2 regions of the Arthrobacter sp. D5-1 genome follow, and region 2 is predicted to be linked to the other one. Evidence: predicted binding sites of a transcription regulator. Region 2 holds the regulator's gene; the other holds the start of a gene.
What was found. Region 2 encodes LexA, which represses DNA repair genes until DNA is damaged. Its sites were predicted from a motif close to TCGAACANNTGTTCGA; they were not measured.

Region 1 (4,409 bases), 250 kb from region 2:
TGACCCACCCTGAAAAAGACTTCTACATCGTCGGGATGAAGTCCTACGGCCGGGCACCGACCTTCCTCCTCGCTACCGGCTACGAGCAAGTCCGTTCCGTCGCCGCAGCCCTCGCCGGTGACCAGGAATCGGCGGACACCGTCCTCCTTGAACTGCCCGAAACGGGGGTATGCTCCGCGGACGCCGGTACCAGCTGCGATGTTCCCGCCCCTGCCACCACCGGGTCGCAGGAGCCCGAGTCAGGCTGCTGCTCCACACCGGAACCGGCATTTGTCGGCTTCCCGACCGGGCTCGCACACGGCCGATCCGGCACCACCAGCTGAAAGCCAGTCACCAAAACAACCATTGGAGCACTGTCATGACCGACCACCAGGAAACCACGCTCGGCCTGCAGGACAACACCGAAGTACTCCACCGCATCAGTGACCGGCTCGCCGGACGTTACGCAGGGATCTTCGCCGCAGAAACCGTCGAACGCTACGTCTTCGAGTCCTACACAGCACTGGCCCGCACCGCGAAGGTCAGCGCCTACCTGCCCGCGACCACCGAGCACTTCGCCAACGACAGGCTCCACGCCCTGGCCAAGTCAAAAAGCTCCCTCGCCTCGGAGATCCCGGAGGTGTTGTTCGTTTGCGTACAGAACGCCGGCCGCTCCCAAATGGCCGCGGCCCTGCTCACAGCCGAAGCCAAAGGCAAGATCCGCGTCCGCTCCGCCGGGTCCCTGCCCGCATCAGAACTCGACGCCAACGTCGTGACAGTCATGAACGAGATGGGCTTGGATCTGGGCAAGGAATACCCCAAACCGCTCACCGACGACGTCGTCCGCGCCTCCGACGTGGTCATCACCATGGGCTGCGGCGACTCCTGCCCGATCTACCCCGGCAAACGCTACGAAGACTGGGAACTCACCGACCCCGCTGACCAGCCCCTCGACACCGTCCGGACCATCCGTGATGAAATCCACGGCCGTGTGAAGAACCTGGTCGCCTCCCTGACGAAAGAGACTGCACTCTAATGACCTCGGAACATCCCGCCGTCCTGTTCGTCTGCAGCAAGAACGGCGGCAAATCCCAGCTCGCCGCAGCTCTCATGCGGGAACTGGCTGGGGACAACGTCACCGTCTACTCAGCCGGAACAAAACCCGGCGCGGCGTTGAACGCCCAGTCCGTGGAATCCCTGGCCGAACTGGGCATCGACGTCACCGGCGAGTATCCCAAACCGGTCACCGACGAAGTCCTCGACACCGTGGACGCCGTCATCGTTCTGGGAACCGAAGCCAAACTCGACCCACCGACCGGGAAACGCTTCGAAATCTGGGAAACCGACGAACCCTCAGAACGTGGCATCGGAGGCATGGAACGCATGCGCCTGGTCCGCGACGACATCAAAACCCGCGTCCAAACCCTCTACAGCGATCTCGCGACAACCTAACCCGACAAGGCTCGCCGTCGAGCTGGACGCAGGGCCCTGACACCCATCACACTGAACCACGACCAACTCCAGGGCCGTGCTCGAAAGATCGTTCCAAGGCAGCGATGAGAACAGCTGGCGCCAGCCGGTCCACGAGGTCCACCGGCCTGCCCTCGCGCAGCGCCGGGCATCCGGTGACCATCCACGCAGCAAAGTAGTTATGTGGAATCCTCAGGGCCATGGCCCGCGCAAACAGCCCCATCACCACGGGGTGCAAGGACAGGTCTTCCCGGAACTGGAAGCCCGGGCAGTAGGTGCCCTCTGCGGAAAACACCCGCACCACTTGTTGCATCACCGGTTCCGGATCCTCATGTATCTGCGCAAGCCGGCTCCGGACCCTTTCCAGGCTTGGCAGGCCGAACTCGGCGCCCATCCGCTCCCAAAGCCCGCTGGGAATTGGGCCTTGCCAACGGGTCGAACTCAGATGTGGTGCAGGCACGTGGTGGCAACTCCCCAGATGGTGAGTTCGGACAGTGCCGGCACACGGATGTCCGGATACTTGGGATTGTCCGCTTGAAGGATCACTCCCGAAGGCCTGACGCGGAGCCTTTTGATGGTCAGTTCACCATCGAGGACAGCCACGACGACGGACCCATCCTTCGGCTCCAGCGCACGGTTGACGATCAGCTCGTCTCCATCACTGATCCCGGCACCTTCCATGGACTGCCCCGTCACCCTGACCACAAAAGTGCTGGTGACGTCCTTGATAAGGTGCTCGTTGAGATCGATCCGGCCATCAAAATAGTCCTGCGCCGGCGACGGATACCCGGCCGCCACCGGGAGAGGTGCCAGCAAAACCGACATCAGGGAAAAGCCCGCATCTATCACGCGGGGGCCGACTATCACGCCCACAACACACCTTTATTCGAATATATGTTCGATACTCGAGTGTACAGCGGATGACGGACATTGTTGTCACTCCGCGAAGTTTGCTGCGGCGCCAGGAAGCCGGCGGTATGGAGGGCCGCCGTTCATGCGTCTTGGCGAAAGACAGGTATTTTAGGGAAGGTCAAGCGAACTGCTACTTGGCAGGAACTGAACAAACCACCGTCTTCGGCTACAGGGTTCAATACCGTGGTGGCCGGATATCGCGCATTGGAGAGCCATGACCGCCCGGAGCAAGGACGTCGCTGATGCGCTCAGCGCCGATGTCACACGCATAGTCAAGGAACGCTACCCGGATGAGCTGGCACGCGCGCAGGCCGTCCACGCACGCTCCGAGAAATTGGTTCTCGCGTTCATGTTCTCCTCGGTTGCGCTGTGGTTCCTCGGTCCGGCTCTGTTCCTGAACGGCCTCATCAGCCCGGTGGTCGCCATCATGGTGCCGGGGCTGCTGACCCTCGGGTTCCTCACGATCGTGCTCGTCGCCATCGTCCGCAACAGGGCTGCAGCGCGACCCATCGTCGAGTACGCGAAGCAGTGGGGTCAGAACGTCACCAGCGTGACGAAGAAGGGCATTACCGTCGCCGTCCCAAAGGGCGCTATCACGGTACCCGCGGAGTTCCGTGAGACACGCAGGGTCACCCGCCAGCACTGATACCGCGATGGCGCCAGGTCCGGATCAGCGCTGCACCCGATACCGCACGTGGGTGACGAGTCCGGTCCCGCGCGCTTCGATCGGTTCAAGCGTCACGTCCCCCACGCCGTCGAGCAGCCGTTCGCCACCACCCAGGATCACCGGCGAGATGTGAAGCCGCAGTTCGTCCATGAGGCCTGCGGAGAGATACTGACGAGCGGTTTGCGCTCCCCCCGCAATCGCCACATCCCTATCCCCGGCGGCTTCCCGGGCCTGGGCCAAGGCCGATTCGATGCCGTCAGTGACGAAGTGAAAAGTGGTGCCACCTTCCATCGCCAGCGGCTCGCGCTGGTGATGGGTCAGGACGAAAACAGGTGCATGATACGGGGGTTCCTCACCCCACCAGCCGCGCCATTCCTGATCCCACCGGCCCGATCCGGGACCGGCGAACATGTTCCGGCCCATGATGTAAGCACCAGCTTCGAGGATGCCCGCGATCTCTGCTGCGCTGGCCTCCCGCTCCTCGAACTGCCAACGGTGCAGGCTCTCGCCGCCCTCCCCCAGCGGCTTGTCCGGGGACTGGTTGGGCCCGGCAACAAATCCGTCAAGGGAAACAGTCAGATCACAAGTGACACGGCTCATGCGCCCATCCTGCCACCGCACGCCCGGTGCGGCCAGGGGCCAGCCCGGCCATCACAGCACCACCTGCATGGCGTTCTGCCGTTCCATGCGGAGCATCCGGCGGCGCATCTGTACGGCAGAACGGACGAGCCCTACGCTGAACCTGTCCACCAGCGCGACGACGCGAAAAGAGGCAGCCATGGCACGGGATCCAAAACCCACGTTGGAGCAACTGACGATCCTCGTCGGCGAGTGGGAAACGTCAGTACCTGGCCAGGAGGTCTCCGGCCGGACGACTTTCGAATGGCTGGAGGGTGGCGGTTTCCTCATCCAACGATCCACGGTCCAGCGGCCGGAGTACCCCAATGCGGTCAGCGTCATTGGTGCCACCGGCTCGGACGGAGCCTTCCAGCAGCACTATTTCGATTCCCGAGGGGTCGCCCGGATCTATGACATGACGCTCAAGGATTACGTCTGGATTCTCTTCCGGGATGGCCCGGACTGGCCCCAGCGCTTCGTTGGCCGCCTCACCGAGGACGGCAACACCATCACCGCCCGCCTGGAGCGCGGCACCTACCCGGGCGGGCCGCTGGAGCACGACTTCGACATGATCTACACCCGGATCGTCTAGTGCACCCTGAACCCAAGTACGCCACCTCATTTACAGATCCCCTGCCCGGTGGGAACATAAGCCCCATAGTCCGCGGAGGCAACGCCCGGCCACACCCGGCGGCGTCAGCTGCAGCTATGTAGTCAGCTCTCCTCTGAGAGGAACGGCCATGGGTCGTCTGGGGACCGGGAA
Region 2 (4,409 bases):
GGCAACAAGGTCAGGGCGCTCGGGGTATTGTCGTGTGCGAACTCGTGGTAAGCCTCGTCCACGATCACTATTGCCTGGCTGGCTTCGCCTGCCTCATAAACAGCCTCAACGACATCCAGCCCCAGACCTGTTCCCGTGGGATTGTTGGGTGAACACAGGAACACGATGTTGGCACCTGTCTCCCGGACCTGTGCAGCGGCGGAGGCAGCATCGAGGCCGTAGTCGTCAGCCCTGACTCCGCGGACGTATTCGGTATCCGTGCCGCTGGCCAGCAACGGGTACATGGAATACGTGGGCGGGAATCCCAGTGCTTTCCGGCCGGGTCCGCCAAATGCTTGGAGGATCTGCTGCAGAACCTCATTGGAGCCATTGGCTGCCCAGATGTTGTCCGGGGAAAGATTGTGACCAAGGTAGTCGGCCAGCGCCTGGCGAAGTTCCGTGAACTCCCGGTCCGGGTAGCGGTTGAGCCCCGTGGCCGCAGCAGCAACAGCTTCTGTGATGGCTGCCTGCACATCAGCCGGGACGCCATGGGTGTTTTCGTTGACGTTGAGCAAAATGGGGACGTCAAGCTGCGGAGCACCGTAAGGGCTCAGTCCACGCAGGTTGGTCCGAAGGGGTAGTCGGTTAAGTCGCTCAAGCTGGTCACTCACCACCACAGTTTAAGGGGCCGCCGGGACTGCCGACTAACTGTGACGCCGGGTGGCCGGCTCATGCGGGCATGCAACGTACTAATTTGCGGGCACGAACAGTTGCTGACCCGGCTGGATACGGCCGCCACGGAGGTCATTGAGCTGGATGATCTCCGCAATCACGTCGCGGGGATCCCGCTCAGGAGCAGCGGCTCCGGCGATGCCCCACAGCGATTGTCCCGGCTGAACCGTAACAGTGACAGCGACGGGCGGTTGGAGTTGCGCCTGGGAATCCGAAGCCTTGGCCGGTGACGTGATAAATCCAGCCAGGCTCAGCAGCGCAGCCACCAGCAGCATCGCCGGGATACCGAAGAAGACCATCCGTCCCCGTCGGGTCAGGCGCAGACGCGCAGGCGCCTGGGTGGTGCGGAAATCAGCGAACGTAGTGATTGCGGACATGAGCTGAGCCCTTCTGAGCTATTGCCGTGCGCCGGGTCCCGGTACATGGCTGCCAATTCTGTGTGTTCCCCTGCCCAACTCCGTCAGTTCGAACACTTCGTTCGAACAGCCGGCGTCAGCATCAGGTTTATAGAACACATATTCGAACCTTGCTATGACATTTTTAGCACTTATCAACGAACGGTGTCGAGACTCGCTAGAACAAATGTTTGATAAACGCCTGTGGCTGCCCTACGTTTGAGTGAAGAAACAGCACTGTTTCAGTGGAACAGGAGGGTCTGACATTTTTTGTAGACCCGACGACCCCGGGCTCACTCCGGGCGGAATGGAAAGGCATTGGCGAACATGGCAGCGAAAGCCACCGGCGGCGGGGCACCCCTGCGGAGCCAGCAGCCTCAAAAGAGTCCCAAGAGCCTGACTGTCCGTCAGAAGAAGATCCTGGAAACCATCCAGCGGTCCGTCAATGACAACGGTTATCCGCCCAGCATGCGCGAAATTGGAGACACCGTGGGCCTGGCAAGCCTGTCGAGCGTGACGCACCAGCTCTCCCAGCTGGAGAAGCTTGGATATCTCCGCCGCGATCCCAAACGTCCCCGGGCCATGGAAGTCCTCATGCCGTTGACCCTCGATGGCGGAACCATTCCGGGAGTGGAAGCACCCACTACGCTCCGCAGCACGGGTGGCTTTGCCGTCACAGAGCTTGCCAGCGCCAGCGATACTGCCATGGTCCCGCTGGTTGGTCGGATCGCTGCCGGCGGCCCCATCCTTGCTGACCAGACCGTGGAGGACGTGCTTGCCCTGCCCCGGCAACTCGTAGGGCACGGCGAACTCTTCATGCTGAAGGTGGCCGGCGACTCGATGATCGATGCCGCGATCTGCGACGGCGACTGGGTAGTTGTCCGCCGGCAGAACGACGCCATCAACGGAGACATCGTGGCAGCACTGCTGGACGACGAAGCAACCGTCAAAACCTTCCGCCAGCGCGATGGGCACACCTGGCTTCTTCCGCAGAACACCCAGTACGAACCCATCCTCGGCGACCAAGCCACCATCATGGGCAAGGTCGTGTCGGTCCTGCGTTCCCTCTAGGAGGCTTTGGCCGGGCCCAGACGCTCCAGGACGCCCCGAACCACGGTTCGGTCCGTCGTCGCCCAGAACGGCGGCAGGGCTGCCCTGAGGAAGCCCCCATAGCGCTCTGTTGAGAGCCGGGAGTCCAGGACCGCTACAACCCCTTTGTCCCCGGTGGAACGGATGAGCCGGCCTGCCCCCTGGGCCAGACGAATGGCGGCGTGGGTCGCTGACACGGCCATGAATCCGTTTCCACCCGACTGTGCCACGGCACGAGAGCGGGCAGTCATCAACGGGTCATCCGGACGCGGGAACGGGATTCGGTCTATGACCACAAGGCGGCACGAACCACCGGGGACATCCACACCCTGCCACAGCGACATCGTGCCGAAGAGGCAGGTATCGGGCTCGTCGGCGAACTGCTTCACCAATGCGGCCATGGTGGATTCACCCTGACAGAGAATACTGACGTCGAGACGAAGCCTCATGGCATCGGCGGCTTCCTCAGCCGCCCGCCGCGACGAGAAAAGACACAGCGCTCCCCCACCGGAAGCGCGGATGAGGTCTTCCAACTCATCCAGGGCCTCGGGCGAAGTTCCACGGCCAGGCTTGGGCAAGTGCTTGGCCACGTAAAGCACACCCTGCTTGGGGTAATCGAAGGGCGAGCCAACATCGATCCCGGTCCAGCTTGGCGCTCCATCGCCAATCAGTCCAAGGCCACCTGCAGCCGGTTCGAAAGCCGAGCCGATGGCCAGGGTAGCTGAAGTCAGCACCACTGTGTGACCGGCAAAGAGACCTTCGCGCAGGCGTCCCGCCACACTCAGGGGCGCAATGTTGATCAGGGCCGGAGCGGTCTCGTCGGGTTGCGAGTATCCCTGCTGGGGATCGAACGTACTGTTGCGGGAAAACCACACCACTTCCCGGTTCTCCTTGGCCGCGAGCATCCGCTCGCACAGCTCCAGAATGAGCATGAGCCGTGAACGCGCCAGCTGCCTGCCGCCGTCGACCGCGTTGGAAGAATCCGTCTTCGAATCCGACAATGCTGCGCGTGTGGCTTCCCTCAGTTGGTCCAAACAGTCGAGCTGTTCGTCATTGAGCCCACTGGGCAGAAGACCATTGGGCACGCCCGCTATGGCCATATCCAAACGATCGGCGGCCGCGTTGAGGGCATCCACCGTGATGGCCGTGTGCTTGCGCGCGCTCGACGCCGCCGCATGGACCATGGCCACGGACAACTGGCCTGACACCGCGCCCGTCACCCGGTCCTGCAGTTCATGGGCCTCATCCACTACCACGACGTCGTATTCGGGCAGCACAGCCAGCCCCTCGAAGGCGCTGACGGCCAGCATGGCATGGTTGGTGACAACGACGTCGGCTTCGCCTGCGCGGGACCGGGCCAACTCACTGAAGCACTCCTCGGCGAGGGGACACTTCTGCGCGCCGAGGCACTCCATGGACGTCACGGAGACTTGCCGCCAAGCCCGGTCCGTGACGCCGGGCATGAGTTCGTCACGGTCGCCGGTAGTGGTCTTTTCGGCCCATTCGCGAAGCCGGACCACTTCCTTGCCCAGCTGTGATTGCGGTCCCCCCATGGACGCCGCAAAGTGCGGGACACTGGTGTCCTCGCCCAGGGAGAACAGCTGACCCTCGGACGGTTCCTCACTGGGGAACCCGCCTTCGAGTTTTTGCCGGCAGACGTAGTTGGCCCTGCCCTTGACGAGCGCCACGTTGACGGGGCGTTCAAGGGCCGGGTTGATGGTCTCCAACAGCCGGGGAAGGTCGCGGCCAACAATCTGTGTTTGGAGTGCCAAGGTGGCGGTGGACACCAAAGTCGGTTTGTCGCTGTCCATCGAATGCGCGATCAATGGAATCAGGTACGCCAAGGACTTACCTGTTCCCGTTCCCGCCTGGACCAGCAGGTGCTCCCCGGTCTCGATGGCCCTGGTGACATGCTTGGCCATCTCGTGCTGCCCGGTACGGCTTTGACCGCCCATGCCGGCAACAGCCCGGTCCAACAACTCGAGGGTGGTCTTCTCCCCCAACGACTCGACGGCGTCCGCCGCCACCTTCTCAACCATTGGTGACGAACGGCTCCAGTTCGGCTGCCAGTCCTTCGCGGACCATGACAACAACACGGGTCCCGTTTTCCTCGTGCTCGAGGGTGAGGATTTCCGAGTCGGAGCTGTGGAGCTTGCTGATCATTTCGCCGCGGTCGTAGGGAATGAGAAGCTCCAGGCGCACCCCCGGGCGGGG

Region 1: the regulator LexA is predicted to act here: its motif matches at 2,336-2,351, upstream of umuD (translesion error-prone DNA polymerase V autoproteolytic subunit).

The regions. Positions count from the first base shown of each region.
Region 1 is NZ_CP014571.1:1,603,764-1,608,172, reverse strand. It holds gene AYX22_RS07450 (FAD-dependent oxidoreductase) at 1-323, shown strand, start outside; gene AYX22_RS07445 (arsenate reductase ArsC) at 359-1,015, shown strand; gene AYX22_RS07440 (low molecular weight phosphatase family protein) at 1,015-1,431, shown strand; gene AYX22_RS07435 (hypothetical protein) at 1,478-1,843, opposite strand; gene umuD (translesion error-prone DNA polymerase V autoproteolytic subunit) at 1,891-2,322, opposite strand; gene AYX22_RS07425 (hypothetical protein) at 2,576-3,007, shown strand; gene AYX22_RS07420 (dihydrofolate reductase family protein) at 3,032-3,628, opposite strand; gene AYX22_RS24300 (hypothetical protein) at 3,680-3,808, opposite strand; gene AYX22_RS07415 (hypothetical protein) at 3,807-4,238, shown strand; gene AYX22_RS07410 (GMC oxidoreductase) at 4,387-4,409, shown strand, end outside.
Region 2 is NZ_CP014571.1:1,852,050-1,856,458, reverse strand. It holds gene AYX22_RS08500 (histidinol-phosphate transaminase) at 1-650, opposite strand, end outside; gene AYX22_RS08495 (LysM peptidoglycan-binding domain-containing protein) at 729-1,088, opposite strand; gene lexA (transcriptional repressor LexA) at 1,434-2,177, shown strand; gene AYX22_RS08485 (ATP-dependent DNA helicase) at 2,174-4,234, opposite strand; gene hflX (GTPase HflX) at 4,227-4,409, opposite strand, start outside.